DNA from 2 places in the Nocardioides sp. Z21_20 genome. Region 1 is predicted to be linked to the other one. Evidence: predicted binding sites of a transcription regulator. Region 1 holds the regulator's gene; the other holds the start of a gene.
What was found. Region 1 encodes HrcA, which represses chaperone genes, less so after heat shock. Its sites were predicted from a motif close to TTGGCACTCGNNNNNNNCGAGTGCCAA; they were not measured.
Positions count from the first base shown of each region.

Region 1 (9,290 bases):
GTGCGCCACCCGGCCGCCTACGCGGCGCGGCTGTCCGACGACGTCAGCCCCGCCCAGGCGCGCGAGGTCCTCGGCGCCGAGGACCGACGCGTCGAGCGGGTGCTGCTGGAGATCCGGCTGCGCGCCGGGCTGCCCCTCGAGGTGCTCGACGCGGCGGGCCGGGCGGCCGTGCCCGACCTGGTCGCCCGGGGGCTGGTGGTCCCCGAGGGGGACCGGCTGGTGCTGACCACCCGGGGCCGGCTGCTGGCCGACGCGGTGGTGCGCGACCTGCTGCCCTGAGCCGACCCCGGGCGGAGGCTCGGGGTTGCCCCGAACGCCCCCGGACTTCGGTGTGATCGCCCCTCGGCGCGGCGTCGGCACACTAAGGTCGGAGCATGAGCCCAGGCCCCGACTTCAGCAAGCACCCCTCCGACGAGCCCGAGCCGTCGCCCGAGCAGCCGCACAGCGCCCCGCCGCCGCCGTACGGGGTGCCCCAGCCCGGCTACGGCCAGCCCGGCTACGGCCAGCCTCCCTACGGCGCGCCGGGCTACGGGCCGGGGATGGGCGTCCCGGCGCCGTACGGCGTGCACCCGGTCAGCGGGATGCCCTACTCGGACAAGTCGAAGCTGGTCGCGGGGCTGCTGCAGATCCTGATCCCGCTGGGCATCGGCCGCTTCTACATCGGCGACAGCCGCACCGGCGTGGCCCAGCTGCTGGTCACGATCTTCACCTGCGGCGTGGGCTCGCTGTGGCCCTTCATCGACGGGATCATGATGCTGGTCGGCAACCCGCTCGACGCCGAGGGCCGTCCGCTGCGGGGCTGACCCCCGACGGGCCGGCGGCGCCCGTGACCCGTCCGGGTCAGGGCGCCGTCACGAAGTCGATGAGCTCCTCGACCCGGCCGAGCAGCTCGGGCTCGAGGTCGGCGAAGGAGCCGACCTTGGACAGCACGTGCTTCCAGGCGCGCGCGATGTCGGCCTGGTCGCGGTGCGGCCAGCCCATGTGCTGGCAGATGCCCTTCTTCCACTCGATGCTGCGCGGGATCGTCGGCCACTGCTGCAGGCCGAGGCGGTCGGGCTTGACCGCCTGCCACACGTCGATGAAGGGGTGGCCGACGATCAGCACGTGCTTGCCGACCGGCGAGCGGGCGATGCCCTGGGCGATCCGGCTCTCCTTGGAGCCCTTGACCAGGTGGTCCACGAGCACGCCCACCTTGCGGTCCGGGCCGGGGCGGAAGTCGCGCAGGTGGTCGGCGAGGTCGTCCACGCCGCCCAGGTACTCCACCACCACGCCTTCGATGCGCAGGTCGTCGCCCCACACCTTCTCCACCAGCTCGGCGTCGTGGCGGCCCTCGACGAAGATCCGGCTCTGCCGGGCCACCCGGGCCGGGGCGTCGTGCACGGCGACCGAGCCGGACGCGGTGCGGGTCGGCTTCGCGGGAGCCTTGAGCCGGGTCGGGGGCGTGAGGATGACCGGCTTGCCCTCGAGCAGGAAGCCCGGCCCGAGCGGGAACGTGCGGCGCTTGCCGCGCCGGTCCTCCAGGGTCAGGGTGCGGATGTCGCGGTCGATCGCGACGACCTCGCCGCACCAGTCGGTGGTCACCTCCTCGACGACCAGGCCGAGCTCGGCCTCGGTCTCCACGGCGCGGCCGCGCTTGGGCGCGCGCCAGTCGGTGTTGAGGACGTTGGTTCCGTAGCGATCGCGGGAGGTCACCGGGCAACGCTAGGGCGCGCGAGCCTCATGGCCGGGCAGGGCACGCCGGTGAGACCCACTCCACGCGGCACGCCGGAGGCGGTTAGCGTCGTGGGCATGCCCAACCGCCTCGACATCGTCACCTTCCGCGACGAGCCGCCCCCGCCCGGGCGGTCGCCGTGGGTCCCCGGATCGGGGCCCTCGGTCGGGGTGGAGCTGGCCGCGCCCGATCCGGCCTGGGCGCGGCGCTACGAGGAGCTCGCCTCGCGGATCCGGGCCGCGCTGGGCACCCGGGTCCTCGACCTGACCCACGTCGGCTCGACCGCGGTCCCGGGGCTGATCGCCAAGCCGGTCATCGATATCGACCTCACCCTCGCCGACCCCGACCGCGAGGCGGCCTACCTGCCCGCTCTGGAGGCGGCCGGGTTCGAGCTGCGCGTGCGTGAGCCGTGGTGGCACGGGCACCGGATGCTGCGCAGCGAGCGGCCCGCGGGGCAGGTCCACGTGTTCGGCCCGGACAGTCCCGAGCCGCTCCGGCACCGGATCTTCCGTGACTGGCTGCGCGCCGACGCCGGCGACCGGGAGCGCTACGTCCGCGCCAAGCGGGCGGCCGCGCAGACGGCGGACGCGGAATCGCAGCTGGTGATGGACTACAACGCGGGCAAGGAGCCGGTGATCCTCGAGATCTACCAGCGCGCCTTCGTGGCGGCCGGCCTGCTCGAGGGCTGAGCTCGACGCGTGGCCGGCCCGGGCGCGCTCAGACCAGCGGCAGGTTGCGCTGGGCGCGCGGCAGGTGCGCATACCCGCGTCGTACGGCGTGGGCCAGGTCCTCGCGCGGGTAGGGCCACTCGGCGGCGGCGAGCGCCTCGTCGACGGGCACGCCGCGGGTGGACAGGTCGCGGATGGTCTCCGCCACCACGCCGATCGCGGCGCGCTGCTCCTCGACGAACTCCTTGCCCACCGGTGCGCCGTGGCCGGGGACGACGACCGTGGAGGCGGTGAGCAGGTTCAGGGTCAGGTCGAGCGCCAGCGGCCACTCCATCGGGTGGCAGTCCGCGCCGAAGCCCGGCACGCCGGACTCCTCGACGAGGTCGCCGGCGAGCAGCACGTCGACGTCGGGCACGCGCACCACCACGTCGCCGGCGGTGTGGCCCTTGCCGGGGTGGATCAGCTCGACCACGCGGCCGCCGCCGAGGTCGAGGGGCCAGACCGAGGAGAAGGTGTGGTCCGCGGCGACGATCTCGGTCGCCAGCACCTCCTCGCGGTGCGGGTCGTCCGGGTCGTCGCGGTAGGCCTGCTTGATCCGCTCGCCGGCGGCGACGGTGGCGGCCGCGGCGTCCTGGTGGGCGTGGATCGGCACCGCGCCGTACGCCGCGCGCATCGCCGCGTTGCCGAAGGTGTGGTCGAAGTGCTCGTGGGTGTTCACCACGGCCACCACGTCGCCGGCGCCCAGGGCCCGCAGATCGGCGATCACCTCGCCCGCGGCCGCGCTCGAGGCGTGGGTGTCCACGACCAGGAGCCCGTGCTCGCCGCCGATCGCGGTGACGTTGACGTCGAACCATGCATAGCGCGCGACCCAGACCCGGTCGGCCACCTCGGTGAACCTCATCTCACCACCCTAGGCGCGCGCCGGCCGGTGGGTGGGGGAGGGGCTCTCAGCCGAGGCCGGAGCCGAGCTCGCGGCTGAGCAGGGCGCCGAGCTCGGCGCGACTGCGGGCCGGCCGAGGGAACCAGAGCCGGTAGGTGTGCGCGCCGTCGACGTCGACCCAGTGCACCTCGACGCCGTCGCGGGTCAGGTCGGCGATGGCGGCGCCGGCCACGCTGCCCGCGCGCAGGCCGAGAGCCGTGGTCACGGTGTGGCGCAGCTCGGCGGGGTGGCCCTGGTTGGCGTGCTCGACCACGCGCCGCAGGTACCCGTCGTTCAGGTCGTGCTCGGTGCTGCGGAAGTGATCCAGGGAGACCCCGTGCGAGGACCGCGCGGTCCGCGCACTGACCCCATCCAGGTCCAGCTCGACCAGGAACGACGGCGGGCAGGGCGCGTGCCCGCGGCCCACCGGGCGCAGGCGCAGGGTCCCGGAGAGGGTGATCGAGGAGAGCGTGCTGCCCGACTCCGCCGCGAGGGTGAGGCGGGCCGCGCGCCCGCAGCCGGCGGCCAGCGCCAGCGCGCTGTCGGCCGGGCAGGTGAACGTCGGCACCCCGGAGGTGTCGCGGACCGCGAGGTCGACGATGTCGTCGAGGTGGCTGAGTCCCTCGACCTCCAGGGAGGCGGCGGCGGGGCACGAGAGCACCGAGCGGGCCTGTCCGGCCAGCGTGCTCGGGTCATGGGGCTGCTGGGTGGTGGTCATCGGTCTCCTCATCGACTTAGGGGAGCCTAACCTCACTTGCACCGGAACACCAGTGCTGTCTCACGGGCTTGTAGTCTTGGCACTCAGTAGGGATGAGTGCCAACGCGCTCAGCGTCGTCGGACCGAAGGGAGGCGTGACATGGTCGAGGACCGCAGACTCGCCGTCCTGCGTGCCATCGTCGAGGACTACGTGGCGACCGAGGAGCCGGTGGGGTCCAAGGCCCTGGTGGAGCGACACGGGCTCGGTGTCTCCCCGGCGACGGTGCGCAACGACATGGCCGTGCTGGAGGAGGAGGGGTTCATCACCCAGCCGCACACCAGCGCCGGCCGGGTGCCGACCGACAAGGGCTACCGGCTGTTCGTGGACCGGCTCACCACCCTCAAGCCGATGAGCGCCGCCGAGAGGCGCGCGATCGCGACGTTCCTCGACGGCGCCGTCGACCTCGACGACGTCGTCCAGCGCAGCGTGCGGCTGCTGGCCCAGCTCACCCGGCAGGTCGCCGTCGTGCAGTACCCCACCCTCTCGCGCAGCACCGTGCGTCACGTCGAGCTCGTCGCGCTGACGCCCTGCCGGCTGCTGGCGGTGCTGATCCTCAGCACCGGCCGGGTCGAGCAGCGCCTGGTCGAGCTGACCGAGCCGATCGGTGAGGAGCAGCTCGCCGCGCTGCGCACCCGCGTCAACCGGGCGGCCACCGGGGAGCAGATCTCCCAGGCCACCGCCGCGCTCGACGCGCTCGCCGACGAGGTGCCCCACGACGACAACGCGGTGACCGCGCAGGTGGTGGCCACGCTGGTCGAGGCGATGTCCGACCACCGCTCCGACGAGCGGGTCGCGGTCGGGGGAGCCGCCAACCTCGCCCGCTTCGGCGAGGGCTTCGACACCGCGATCCGTCCCATGCTCGAGGTCCTCGAGGAGCACGTGGTGCTGCTCAAGCTCCTCGGCGAGGCGACCAGCGGCGGGGCCGTCACCGTGCGGATCGGCCACGAGGGCCCCTACCAGGAGCTCGCCAGCACCAGCGTCGTCGCCACCGGGTACGGGCCCGGGGAGCAGGCCCTGGCCACCCTGGGCATCGTCGGACCGACCCGGATGGACTACCCGGGCACGATGGCCTCGGTGCGGGCCGTGGCCCGCTACGTCTCGCGGATCCTCGACGAGGCCTGACCCCTCCTCCAGCAGCCGCCACCAGCCAGCAACCAGCAGCAGAACAGGAACCCCACCTTGAGTCAGGACCTCTACGAGCTCCTCGGCGTCGACCGCGACGCGGACCCGGACGCCATCAAGAAGGCCTACCGGCGCCTTGCCCGGCAGCTTCACCCGGACGTGAACCCGGACCCGGAGACCCAGGAGCGCTTCAAGGAGGTCTCGCGCGCCTACGAGGTGCTCTCCGACCCGCAGAAGCGGGCGGCCTACGACCGCGGCGGCGATCCCTTCGGCGGCGGGGACGGCGGCTTCGGCCAGGGGGCGGGCTTCTCCTTCACCGACATCATGGACGCCTTCTTCGGGGGCAACGCTCCCGGCGGCCAGGGCGGCGGCCGCGGTCCGCGCCCGCGCGTGCGGCGGGGGCAGGACGCGCTCATCCGGCTCGAGATCGACCTGGCCGAGGCGGCGTTCGGCGTCACCCACGAGCTCAAGGTCGACACAGCCGTGGTCTGCACCACCTGTCACGGCGACGGAGCCGCCCCGGGCAGCGAGCCGGTGACCTGCGAGACCTGCCGTGGCGCGGGCGAGGTCGCCCAGGTCCAGCGCTCCTTCCTCGGCGAGATCCGCACGCTGCGCCCCTGCCCGGCCTGCCGCGGCTTCGGCTCGATCATCCCCGAGCCCTGCCGCGACTGCTCCGGCGACGGACGGATCCGCTCGCGCCGCAACCTGACCGTGAAGATCCCGGCCGGCGTCGACACCGGGACCCGGGTGCAGCTGCCCGAGCAGGGCGAGGTCGGTCCCGGCGGCGGCCCGGCCGGGGACCTCTACGTGGAGATCCACGTCCGGCCGCACGAGGTGTTCACCCGCGAGGGCAGCGACCTGCACTGCACCGTGTCGCTGCCGGTGACCGCGGCCGCGCTTGGCACCACGCTGACGCTGCCCACGCTCGAGGCCGACGTGCTCGCCGAGGGCCAGGACAAGCAGACCGACCTGGAGACCGAGTTCGAGCTCGAGATCCGTCCCGGCACCCAGTCCGGCACCGAGCAGGTGCTGCGCGGGCGCGGCGTCCCCGGTCTGCGCGGGCTGGGTCGTGGCGACCTCGTGGTCACCGTGGTGGTCGAGACGCCGACGCGCCTGGACGAGCGCCAGAAGGAGCTGCTCTTCGAGCTCGCCGCGCTGCGCGGCGAGGAGGCGCCCAGCGGCAACGTCGGGCCGGGGCAGCACCGCACGCTGAAGGACCGGCTGCGCAACGCCTTCCAGGGCCGCTGAGCAGGAGATGACGCTTCCGGTCCACCACCTGCCCGAGCTGGCGGCCTCGGGGGTCCCCGAGGCCGGCCGGCTGGTCGAGGTCACCGGTGACGAGGCCCACCACGCGGTCGCCGTACGGCGGCTGCGGGTGGGGGAGCAGGTCGTGCTCACCGACGGCGCCGGCACCGCCGTCACCGGCGAGGTCGTCGGCACCGGCAAGCGGCTGTTCACCGTGACCGTGCTGGCCGCCGAGGTCTCGCCCCGGCCGGCCCCGGAGCTGGTGGTGGTCCAGGCCCTCCCGAAGGGGGAGCGGGGCGAGCTGGCGGTGGAGATGCTGACCGAGATCGGCGTGGACGTCGTGGTGCCCTGGGCCGCCTCGCGCAGCGTGGCGGTGTGGCGCGGCGAGCGGGCGGCCAAGTCCCTGGCCAAGTGGCGCGCCACCTCCCGGGAGGCGGCCAAGCAGGCGCGGCGCAGCTGGTTCCCGCAGGTCCGTGAGCTGGCCTCGACCGCGGAGGTCGTCGAGCTGATCGGCTCCGCCGACCTGGCCGTCGTGCTGCACGAGGAGGCGGTCGAGCCGATCGGCGGCCTGGCGCTGCCCACATGCGGACGCGTCGTGCTGGTGGTGGGCCCCGAGGGTGGCGTCGCCGAGGACGAGATCGCGGCCTTCGGGGCCGCGGGCGCCCGTCCGATCCGGCTGGGCCACGAGGTCCTGCGCACCTCCACCGCCGGGGTGGCCGCCTGCGCGGCCCTGCTCGCCGGCTCCCCGCGCTGGGCCTGACCCGCGGGCCGGCTCGGCGCTACCTGACGACGACCGTCTTGGTGTCCCGAGTGGGGCCGGCACCCTCCCCGGAGGGCTCGTCGGTGAGGGCGACGAAGGTGTACCGGCCCGGAGCCAGCCCGGACACGTCGACCTCGGCCTGCCAGGGGTAGAGCCGGTCCATCCAGCCGGCCGCGGTCGCGAAGCCGGATCGCACGACCTGCGATCGGCGCCGCAGCTCCCACGGCACGGTGGCCTCGAACGAGCTGGCCAGACCCCGGGCGGTGAACGAGCCCCGGACCCGCTGGCCGTGGCGTGGCCAGGTGACGTTGGCCAGCGCCAGCACGTCCAGCGCAGGGGCGGCGGCGAAGCCGCGCCGGCGCTGCAGGCCGAGGACCGGCACCTGCTCGGTCCCCAGCAGGAACCTCACCCGGGCGCGTGAGCGCCCGGCGCCCTGGAGGGTGCGGACCAGCTGCTGTACGGCGAGCCGCGCCTGGCGCCGGGTCATCGCCTCCGGACGCTGGGTCCAGCTCCGGTCGCTGAGCCGCACCGAGTAGCGCCCGGTCCGCCCGGTGCCCTCGAGGCTGACGCTCTCGAGCGCGCCCGCGGGGAACAGCGAGCGGTAGTCGGGGTCCAGCGCCTCGCCCGCCGTGGTCAGTGCGGCGGCGGCCCCGACCGGGTCGGCGGCGGCGACCCGGCGCAGCTCACGGAACAGCCGGGGGCCGCCGGGGGCGTCCCCGACGAAGTACACCGGGACGGTGACGGTCTCGGGCCTCGTGCCGGGGGCGCGCCGGGGGGCCGCCCCGGGCGCCTGCCCGCGCGCGCCGGGACGCGCGGAGCGGCTGACCCGTGGCTCGACCCGGTCGTCGGAGGAGGCCTCGGGGGAGGCATCGGTGGAGCCGGCCGAGGCGCCGCTCGGCGGCGGGGACACCGGGCGCGCCGGCGTGCCGGACGCCGAGGGACCGCCGTCGGCCCGGGGCTCGGAGTCCTCGCCGCACCCGCTCAGCAGGGAGAGCGCGAGGGCGCCGGCCACGAGGGCGGCGGTCGCGGTGGCGGCAGGGCGGGCGGGGTGTCTCATCGACGTCCTTTGATCTGGTGCGGGAGAGCTGGTGCGGGAGAGCTGGTGCGGGGAGAGCGGGTACGGGGAGAGCGGGTACGGGGAGAGCGGGTGCGGTGCTGGCTGGTGCGGTGCTGGCGGGGCCGGTGCCGGTGGGGGACCGGACCGGCGGCACTCACTCCACGACGATCGTGCGGGTGTCCTCGGTGGGGCCGAAGCCCTCCTCGCCGCCACTGGGGTCGTTGGTCATCGCCGCGAACGTGTAGCGCCCCGGCGCCAACGCGGAGACGTCGATCTCGGCCCGCCAGGGGTAGAGCCGGTCCATCCACCCCTCCGCGGTCGTGAAGCCGCTGTCGACGACCGTGCTGCCCTGGCGGATCTCCCAGGGGACGGTCGCCTCGACGGAGCTGGCGACGCCCTCGGCGGTGAACGACCCGGAGACCCGCTGGCCCTCGGCGGGCTCGGTGACGCTGGCCAGCGCGAGCACCTCGAGCGGGTCCCCCTGGGTGAGTGGCTTCGCGGCGCTCACCCCGAGGACGGTGGCGCTGGGCTGCCCGTCGAGGAGGAGCTGCACGGGCGCGCGCACCTGCAGGGCGCCCTGGACGGTGTAGAGCAGCTGCTCGACGGCCAGCGACGCCTCCTGCTGGGACATGCCCGAGGGCCGCTCGCCCAGGGCGACGTCCGGGCCCGCGGCGAGGTCGACGGTGACGACGTCCGGCTCCTGGCCCTCGGCGGTGACCGCGCGCACGGAGACGTCGGCCGGCCACAGGGTGCGGTAGTCGGGGTCGTCGGCCGTGCCGGCGATCGTCAGCGTCGCGGCGGCCAGGCCGAGGTCGGGCTCGGTCGTCTGCTGGAACTCCCGGAACAGCCGCGGGCCCTGGGGCGCGTCCGCGGCGAAGTAGACCGGCACCACTGCCGACCCGGCCGACGGCGTCTGGCTGGGGCTGCCCGCGGGCGTCCCGGTCGGCGTCTCGGGCGTCTCGGGTGACTCGGGCGCCGCGGCGCTGGTGGCCGGCCGGCTGGCGTCCGCCGAGGCCGGGGCGTCGTCCCCGCCGCCCAGCTGTCCGCCGA
Region 1 is NZ_JCBAJX010000004.1:198,892-208,181, forward strand. Features, by position in the region: gene hemW (radical SAM family heme chaperone HemW) at 1-279, shown strand, start outside; gene AC6EH9_RS09670 (TM2 domain-containing protein) at 375-803, shown strand; gene AC6EH9_RS09675 (DUF3097 domain-containing protein) at 841-1,692, opposite strand; gene AC6EH9_RS09680 (GrpB family protein) at 1,789-2,400, shown strand; gene AC6EH9_RS09685 (MBL fold metallo-hydrolase) at 2,429-3,280, opposite strand; gene AC6EH9_RS09690 (DUF2470 domain-containing protein) at 3,327-4,016, opposite strand; gene hrcA (heat-inducible transcriptional repressor HrcA) at 4,156-5,178, shown strand; gene dnaJ (molecular chaperone DnaJ) at 5,236-6,426, shown strand; gene AC6EH9_RS09705 (16S rRNA (uracil(1498)-N(3))-methyltransferase) at 6,434-7,183, shown strand; gene AC6EH9_RS09710 (Gmad2 immunoglobulin-like domain-containing protein) at 7,203-8,240, opposite strand; gene AC6EH9_RS09715 (Gmad2 immunoglobulin-like domain-containing protein) at 8,395-9,290, opposite strand, start outside.

Region 2 (9,290 bases), on a different contig from region 1:
GTCAGATGCCGTGGTAGTTGGGCGACTCGACGGTCATCTGCACGTCGTGGGGGTGGCTCTCCTTGAGCGAGGCGGAGGTGATCCGCACGAAGCGGCCCTTCTCCTGCAGCTCGGGCACGGTCCGGGCGCCGACGTAGAACATCGACTGCGTCAGGCCGCCGACGAGCTGGTGGGTGACGGCGCCGAGCTGTCCGCGGTAGGCGACCTGGCCCTCGATGCCCTCGGGGACGATCTTGTCGTCGCTGGTGACCTCGGCCTGGAAGTAGCGGTCCTTGGAGTAGGACTTCTTCCCGCGGCTCGACATCGCCCCGAGCGACCCCATGCCGCGGTAGGCCTTGAACTGCTTGCCGTTGACGAAGACCAGCTCACCGGGCGACTCCTCGCAGCCGGCGAGCAGGGAGCCGAGCATCACCGCGTCCGCGCCGGCCACCAGGGCCTTGGCGATCTCGCCGGAGTGCTTCATGCCGCCGTCGGCGATGACCGGGATGCCGGCCGGGCGGCACGCCAGGGACGCCTCGTAGACGGCCGTGACCTGGGGTACGCCGACCCCGGTGACCACGCGCGTCGTGCAGATCGAGCCGGGTCCGACGCCGACCTTGACCGCGTCCACGCCGGCGTCGACGAAGGCCTGGGCCCCGGCGCGGGTGGCGACGTTGCCGCCGATGACCTGCACGTGGCGGGTGCCCGGGTCGGTCTTGAGGCGGCGCACCATGTCGAGCAGCAGCCGGACGTGACCGTGCGCGGTGTCGGCGACCAGCACGTCGGCGCCGGCCTCGATCAGCCGGGTGGCCCGCTCCCAGGCGTCGCCGAAGTAGCCGATGGCCGCACCCACCATCAGTCGGCCGTCGGCGTCCTTGGTGGCGTGCGGGAACTGCTCGGACTTCACGAAGTCCTTGACCGTGATCAGGCCGGCGAGGCGGCCCTGCTCGTCGACCAGCGGCAGCCGCTCCTTCTTGTGCCGGCGCAGCAGCAGGGTGGCGTCGTCGCGCGAGATGCCGATCGGGCCGGTGACCAGGCCCTCGCTGGTCATCACCTCGGAGACCTTGGTGGTCGACCACTCCGCGACCGGGGTGAAGCGCAGGTCGCGGTTGGTGATGATGCCGAGCAGGTGCTGGCCGGCGTCGACGACGGGGAGCCCGGAGACCCGGAACTCGCCGCAGATCTTGTCCAGCTCCTCCAGCGTCGCGTCCGGACCGATCGTGATCGGGTTGGAGATGATGCCGGTCTGGGTGCGCTTGACGAGGTCGACCTGGTAGGCCTGGTCCTCGATCGAGAGGTTGCGGTGCAGCACGCCGAGCCCGCCCTGGCGGGCCATCGCGATGGCCATCCGCGACTCGGTCACGGTGTCCATGGCGGCGGAGACCAGCGGCACCTTCAGGCTGATCTCCCGGGTGAGCCGGGAGGTCGTGTCGATCTCGGACGGCGCCAGGTCGGACTCACCGGGGAGCAGCAGGACGTCGTCGTAGGTGAGGCCGAGTGCCGCGAACTTCTCGGGGACTCCGTCGGATGCGCCAGCGGGAGCAGAGGTCAAGGTTCCACGAGCCTTTCGTGTGGCAGGAGGCCCCCAGTCTATCGGCGCGCCCGCTCAGAGCCCCAACGGCTTGAGGTCGCGCACCGGCACCCGCACGGTCAGCACCTCGGCGGCCATCCGGATCCGTCCGCGCAGCCCCGCCGCCAGCACCATCGGGAGCACCGCCTGGTTGTCGGCGCGGGTGGCGAGCACGATCTCCGCGGCCCCCTGCCCGGAGGCCAGCCGGGCCGCGTCGGTGAGCAGGCGGGTGCCGATGCCGCGGCGCTGCCAGGCCGGGTCGACGCGGAGGGTGACCTCGCGGACCCCCGGCTCGTCGCCCTCCGCCTGCACCTGCGCCAGCCCGACCACGGTCTCGTCGACGACCGCCGAGATCGTGTCGCCGCTCAGCTCGTAGGACGGGGTGGCCCCGGTACCGAGGCGCCGGGCCAGGTTGGGCACCAGCGCCGCCTCGCGGCTGCGGTGCAGCACGTCGCTGACCAGGTCGGCCAGCGCGGCCCCCCGGGCGTGCTCGGTCGCGGTGAACGGCGCCGTGCGGCGTACCTGCACCTGCACGTCGCCGACGGTGAGGTCCATGACGTCCTGGACCGGGGCGCCCCGGCCGGCGGGATCCGCCTCCGCGTCGAAGAGCTGGGCCACCACCTCCGGGAACCCCGCCGGGCTGGCCAGGATCGTCCGGGCCGCCTGGACGTAGCGGGCCGGCTGGTCCACCAGGGCGGCCTCGGTGCAGGCGAGCACCTGGACCGCCTGCACCCCCGAGCCCTCGACCAGACCGACGAGGTCGCCGATGCCCCAGTCGTCGGGCGTGCGCAGCACCAGCTCGTCGGTCACCGACCCGACCCCCGGGAAGATCTGCAGCCCCAGGATGTTCACCCCGGCATCGCCACAGCCGCGCGCCAGCACGGCCAGCGCGCCCGGTCGGTCGGGCATGTTCGTGCGGACTCTCCAGAGCATCGCTCTCCTCCTCAACAGCAAAGACCCCAGCCTGCGCTGCGTGCGTTGCCGGGGAGCGTCCACGGTGTTTCGGGCCCGTGACGGCCGCCGTCTGCCGCCCCGCCCCCCGCCCCGCGCCGTTTGGTCCCCAACGGAGGCGAATCCGGCCCCAGACATGCCGTCTCTGCCCAATCGGCGCCCATCACCGGCCGCCACGGCGGAAAGGACGCCGTTTGGTCCCCAACGGAGCGAAAACCGGCCCAGCAGCCGCCGTCTCCGCCCAATCGGCGCCCCAGCACCCGCCCGCCACTCCCCCGCCCCCGCACCACCCCCAGAAACACAGCACTCCCCGGCCGAGGTTCGGCCGGGGAGTGCTGGTGGTGCGGTGAGGAGTGGTACGGCTCAGTGGCCGTGACCGTGCCCGTGGCCGGCAGCGGCCGGGGCGTCGTCCTCGTCCTCGGGCTTCTCGACGACCAGGGTCTCGGTCGTGAGCAGCATGGCGGCGATCGAGGTCGCGTTGACCAGCGCGGAGCGGGTCACCTTGACCGGGTCGAGCACGCCCTGGGCGACCAGGTCGCCGTACTCGCCGGTGGCGGCGTTGTAGCCGTTGCCCACCCCGAGCTCGCGCACCTTGGTGGTCACCACGTAGCCGTTCTCGCCACCGTTCTCGGCGATCCAGCGCAGCGGCTCGTCGGCAGCCTTGCGTACGACGCGCACGCCGGCCGCCTCGTCGCCCTCGAGGCCGAGGCCGTCCTCGAGGACCTTGACCGCGTGGATGAGGGCGGAGCCGCCACCGGCGACGATGCCCTCCTCGATCGCGGCGCGCGTCGCGGAGACGGCGTCCTCGATGCGGTGCTTCTTCTCCTTCAGCTCCACCTCGGTGGCGGCGCCGACCTTGATCACGCAGACACCGCCGGCCAGCTTCGCGAGGCGCTCCTGGAGCTTCTCGCGGTCCCAGTCGGAGTCGGTGTTCTCGATCTCGGCCTTGATCTGGTTGACGCGACCCTCGACCTCGGCGGCGTCACCGGCGCCGTCGACGATGGTGGTGTTGTCCTTGGTGATCACGACGCGACGGGCCTGGCCCAGCACCTCGAGACCGACCTGGTCGAGCTTGAGCCCGACCTCGGGCGCCACGACCTGACCACCGGTCAGCGTCGCGATGTCCTGCATCATCGCCTTGCGGCGGTCACCGAAGGCCGGAGCCTTGACCGCGACGGCGTTGAACGTGCCGCGGATCTTGTTGACCACCAGCGTCGACAGGGCCTCGCCCTCGACGTCCTCGGCGAGGATGAACAGGGGCTTGCCGGACTGGATGACCTTCTCCAGCAGCGGCAGCAGCTCGGCGACGGCCGAGATCTTGCCCTGGTGCAGCAGGATGTAGGGGTCGTCGAGGACGGCCTCCATCCGCTCGGGGTCGCTGACGAAGTACTGCGAGATGTAGCCCTTGTCGAACTGCATCCCCTCGGTGAACTCCAGCTCGGTGCCCATGGTGTTGGACTCCTCGACGGTGATCACCCCGTCCTTGCCGACCTTGTCGAAGGCCTCGGCGAGCAGCTCGCCGATCACGCTGTCGCGCGAGGAGATGGTGGCCACCGAGGCCATGTCCTCCTTGGACTCCACCTCGCGGGCGGCGTCGCGCAGCGCGGCGCCGACGGCCTCCGCCGCAGCGTCCATGCCGCGCTTGAGGCCCATCGGGTTGGCGCCGGCGGCCACCGCGCGCAGCCCCTCGTGCACCATCGCCTGGGCGAGGACCGTGGCGGTCGTCGTCCCGTCACCGGCGATGTCGTTGGTCTTGGTGGCGACCTCCTTGCACAGCTGGGCGCCGAGGTTCTCGAACGGGTCGTCCAGCTCGATCTCACGCGCGACGGTGACACCGTCGTTGGTGATGGTCGGGGCGCCCCACTTCTTGTCGAGGACGACGTAGCGGCCCTTCGGGCCGAGCGTCACCTTGACGGCGTTGGCGAGGGCGTCGACACCGCGCTCGAGCGCGCGGCGGGCGTCCTCGTCGAACTCCAGGATCTTGGGCATTGCTCTCCTCGTGAACGCGATCGGGCCGTGCTCCCGAGGAACGCGCCCTCCTCAGCGGGAGGGCGCGTCCTCAGGCACACGACCCAGGGAAAATCAGGAAACGATAGCGAGGACGTCGCGACCGGAGAGGATGAGGAACTCCTCGCCGGCGTACTTGACCTCGGTGCCGCCGTACTTGCTGTAGATGACCTTGTCGCCCACGGAGATGTCCATGGGGATGCGCTCGTCGCCGTCCTCGTTGAAGCGGCCGGGGCCAACGGCCACGACCTCGCCCTCCTGGGGCTTCTCCTTGGCGGTATCGGGGATGACCAGGCCGGAAGCCGTGGTCTGCTCGGCGTCAAGGGGCTTGACGACGATGCGGTCCTCGAGAGGCTTGATGTTGACCGACACGATGTCGACCTCCACTTTCTCCACTAGGTCTTGACTCGAAGTGGGAGCGCTCTTCAATCGAGACCGCTCCGGCACGTGTTGAGCCTGCTCGGAGGTACGCCGTCGCGGGGGTCGCACTTCGTTGCAAGCACTGGCACCCTCAGGGTGAGAGTGCCAGAACAGACGTTAGCACTCGACCTGACGGAGTGCCAGAACGGTCGGCCCGTGGAGCGCCATCCGGCCTCTGAGAGGATCCAGGGGTGGACCTCGACGACTTCCGCTGGCTGCTCACCGACACCGGCCAGCGCGTGCTGGAGCAGGCCACCCACGCGTACGCCGACGCGGCCGGCGACCCGGTGCGCTCCGCGGCCGCGGTACGGCGCATCGAGGCCGACCCCGCCCACGCCGCCGCCGCGCTCACCCAGGTCCAGCTGCGCGCCCGGGCCGTCGCCAAGCTCGGCGAGCGGGCAGTGCGGATGTACTTCACCCCCGACGCCCTCGAGCAGGCCACCCGGCACCGCGTCGCCCAGCACCGGGCGGCCCGGCTCGCCGCCGCGGCTCCCTCCTCCGTGGTGGACCTGGGCTGCGGCATCGGCGGGGACCTGATCGCCTTCTGCGAGGCCGGCCTGACCGCCGCCGGGGTCGACCTGGACCCGGTCCGGGTGGCGGTGGCCGAGGCCAACCTCGCCGCGCTCGGGCTCGAGGGGGCGGTGATGGTCGCCGACGTCACCCAGGTCGACACCGAGGCGTTCGGGGTGGCCTTCGCCGACCCCGCCCGCCGCTCGGCGCGCGGCCGGATCTTCGACGTGGAGGGCTGGACGCCCCCGTGGCCGTTCGTCACCGGGCTGCTGGCCCGGCGCTCGGTGGTCAAGGTGGCGCCCGGGATCCCGCACGAGCTGGTCCCCGACGGCGTCGAGGCGGAGTGGGTCAGCGACTCCGGGGACGTCAAGGAGGCAGCGCTGTGGTCGCCGTACCTGGCCACCACCGCACGCCGGGCGACGGTGATCGGCGACCGCGGGCTGGCCACGCTCACCGACGAGGACGACCCGTTCGTCGGCCACGACCGGCCGGTGCGCGAGCTGGGGCGCTACCTCTACGAGCCGGACGGGGCGGTGATCCGCGCGGGCCTGGTCACCGCGGTGGCGGCCGGCGTGGGCGGCGGGCTGCTCGACGAGCACATCGCCTACGTGACCGGCGACGACGCGTTCGGCACCCCGTTCGCCCGCGGCTACGAGGTGCTCGAGGAGCTCCCCTACCGCGAGAAGCCGCTGAAGGCGGCGCTGCGTGCGCGTGGCGTCGGCCGGCTGACGATCAAGAAGCGCGGCGTCGACATCGTGCCCGAGCTGCTGCGCAAGCGGCTCGGGCTGACCGGCGACAACGAGGCGACGCTGGTCCTCACCCGGCTCGCCGGCAAGGGCGTCGCCCTGCTGGTGCGGCCGCTGTGAGCCTCGGCGCCCGGTCTGGGACATGACGAGGACGGCCGGGCGGTGACTGTGCACCGCCCGGCCGTCCGGGTCGTGGGGTGAAGCGGGGCGATCAGGCGCCGGCGGGGGCTGCCCGGCGACCGGTGGTGCCCTCGGCCTCCAGCGCGTTGACCTTCTTGGCGTGGCGCATGCCGAGCCCGGCGAGGATCAGCAGGGCGGCGGCGCCGACGAAGGCGGCGATCGCGGCGTAGCCGGCGATGGTGCCCATCGTGGCGAAGGCGAAGCCGTAGAGCAGCAGGCCGCGCAGGGTGTTGCCCATGAACAGCGACTGGCGCAGGGCGCCCAGCTCCGCGACCTCGGCCGGGTCGGCCTCGGGGTTGGCGTTGGCGGCCATGAACTCGCCGCTGACCTCTTCGTAGGTGCGGTTGTCGCTGGAGGCGTTCATGTGGACCTGGATGTAGTGGTCGGCGAAGGCGCGGGCCTGGTTGCCGGTGGTGAGCTTCTGGCCGGCGTACTGGTCGAGGGCCTCGTGCTGCTCCTTGGTCTCCAGCGCCTCCTTCTCCGGCATCGTGATGTCCTGGGCCGCGAGCTGGTCGTGCACCTGGTCGTTGATGAAGACGTTGGCCCAGGTGAGCAGGCCGCCGGCGGCGAGAAGGACGACGGCCAGCAGGATGCCGGTCCACGAGATCAGCTTGTCGAGTGCAGAGCGCACGGGGTTCTCCTTTGCGAGGTGCAGGGAACCCAATGTCCCTGCCGGTGATGACTTGAACGCTAGGTGCACCCGAGCAGCGCTCTCAGGGGCTTCGGGTCCGAACAGGAGTGGCTGCAAGGCCCCCCTTACCCGGGACAAGATGGGCCCGAAGGTCCCGTGGCCGACGGACCGAAAGACCCTGGAGGGCGGGACAGTGCCCGCGTCAGCAGCGGGGCGGGCGCAGTCCGGCGACCGGTACCGGGACCCGACCGGTCGCCCGCTCCCGGCCGCTGAGCACCCCGACGAGCGCCCGCATCGCGCCGGGAGTGGCGCCGTAGGTGGCCAGCCGGACCGGTGCATCCGAGCTGGCCAGCACGTACGGCGTGTCGGTGGCGACCGTGACGTCGCTGCCGGCGCGCGGCCGGTCGCCGTACCCGAGCACGTCGACGCGGGTCCCGCCCGGACCCACCCGCAGCCCCGCCCGGCGGGCGGCTCGGGTCAGCTGCGTGCGCCCCTGGGGGTCCCCGGTCGGGGTCACGGTGGCGCCGACGTGGCGGGCCCGGCACCGTCCCCGCACGACGGTGACGGCGGCCCGGGACAGCGCGGCGGACGCGCCCGCGTCGGGTGCGCGTCGCCGCCCGGACGACCCGGTCGCCTGGTGGCGCAGCAGCGCGATCTGCCGGGCGGCCGCCTGCTCCAGGCGCCGGCGCGGCAGCTCACCGGCACGGACGGCGCGGATCAGCCCGGCGCGGGCGGCGGCGGAATCGGGCGGTGTGAGCACCACGTCGGCGCCGGCGCGGACCGCGGCGACCGCGGCCGACGCGGAGTCGTGGGTGGCGCTGATCCCGGCCATGTCCAGGGCGTCGGTGACGACCAGCCCCTCGAACCCCATCCGCTGACGCAGCAGACCGGTGATCACCGGTCGCGACAGCGACGAGGGCACCCCCGGGTCGACCGCCCGCACGTCGAGGTGGGCGACCATCAGCGCCGACGCGCCCGCCTGCACCAGGCGCCGGAAGGGCAGCAGGTCGACGGCCCCGAGCCGCCTCAGCGAGCGCCGCTGGACCGGCAGCGTGCGGTGGCTGTCCTCGGCGACCGAGCCGTGCCCGGGGAAGTGCTTGGCCACCGGGAGGACGCCCACCTCGGCCAGCCCCGCGACACCGGCGAGCACCTGGCGCGCCACCAGCCGCGGGTCGGAGCCGGCCGCCCGGGACCCGATCGTGGGGTCCTGCGGCCCGCTGGTGACGTCGGCGACCGGCGCCAGGTCGACGGTGAAGCCGAGCCGGCGCAGCTCGCGGCCCAGGTGCCGGTGGGTGGCCCGGGTCAGCGGCGCCCGGTCGGCCGCCCCGGTCGACATGAACGACGGCAGCTCGGTGACCCCGTGCCGCAGGCGGGCCACCAGGCCGCCCTCCTGGTCGACGGCGATGAACAGCGGCCAGCCGCGCGAGCGTGTGGCACGGCGCAGGGCGGCGTTGGCCGCGCGGATGCCGGCGGCGGAGTCCACGTTCTCCTCGAAGGCGACCACCCCGCCCAGGTGCAGGCGGCGGACCAGGTCCACCGGCGCCCCGGTCCCGTCGTAGCGGGCCACCACCAGCTGGCCGGCCAGCGCCGGCAGCGGCAGGCGGCGTACGTCGCGCGCGGCGCGGTCGAGCTGGGCGGCGCTGGGCCCCCAGCCGGGACGCAGGCCCAGCCCGGCCGCGGCGCCGTCGCTCGAGCCGGCAGGGTCGGGGGCGGGCGTCGGCGCGGACTCGGCCGGGGTCGACGCGGACTGCGCGGGGGCCGGGGAGGCTGGGGCGGGTGCCTCGGCGTCCCGCTCGACGGGGGTGGCGGAGCAGCCGACGACGAGGAGCGCCGCGGCGAGGGTCAGGCCGGTGCGAGAAGACAGCATCGCCGTCCATGGTGCCAGCCGGAGGGTGGGTGCGGCGATCCGGCGGGGGTCGGGGCTGCGCCGCTCGGAGCGCACGCAAGCGGACGCGAGCCCAGGGCGATCCCGCGGTGTGCGGGAGCCCTGGGCTCGCGTGCGGCGAGGGCCCGACTCAGCCCAGGAGCGCCTTCTCCGCGCCGATCGTGGTGTCGTCGCCGTGACCGGTGTGCACCACGGTCTCGTCGGGCAGCGCGTAGAGCTTGGCCCGGATCGAGGACTCCAGGGTGGAGCGGTCGGAGTGGCTGCGCCCGGTGGCGCCCGGGCCGCCCTGGAACAGCGTGTCGCCGGTGAAGACGCAGTCGAGCTCGGGGGCGTAGAGGCAGACCGCGCCGGGGGCGTGGCCCGGGGTGTGCAGCACCCGCAGCGTGGTGCCGGCCACCTCGAGGTCCTGGC
Region 2 is NZ_JCBAJX010000014.1:57,362-66,651, forward strand. Features, by position in the region: gene guaB (IMP dehydrogenase) at 2-1,531, opposite strand; gene AC6EH9_RS17370 (GNAT family N-acetyltransferase) at 1,586-2,482, opposite strand; gene groL (chaperonin GroEL) at 2,864-4,489, opposite strand; gene groES (co-chaperone GroES) at 4,583-4,879, opposite strand; gene AC6EH9_RS17385 (class I SAM-dependent methyltransferase) at 5,119-6,303, shown strand; gene AC6EH9_RS17390 (hypothetical protein) at 6,395-6,994, opposite strand; gene AC6EH9_RS17395 (glycoside hydrolase family 3 protein) at 7,197-8,861, opposite strand; gene AC6EH9_RS17400 (MBL fold metallo-hydrolase) at 9,010-9,290, opposite strand, start outside.
Region 2: a site for HrcA is predicted at 5,045-5,071, ahead of groES (co-chaperone GroES). Genes of this name have one in related genera too.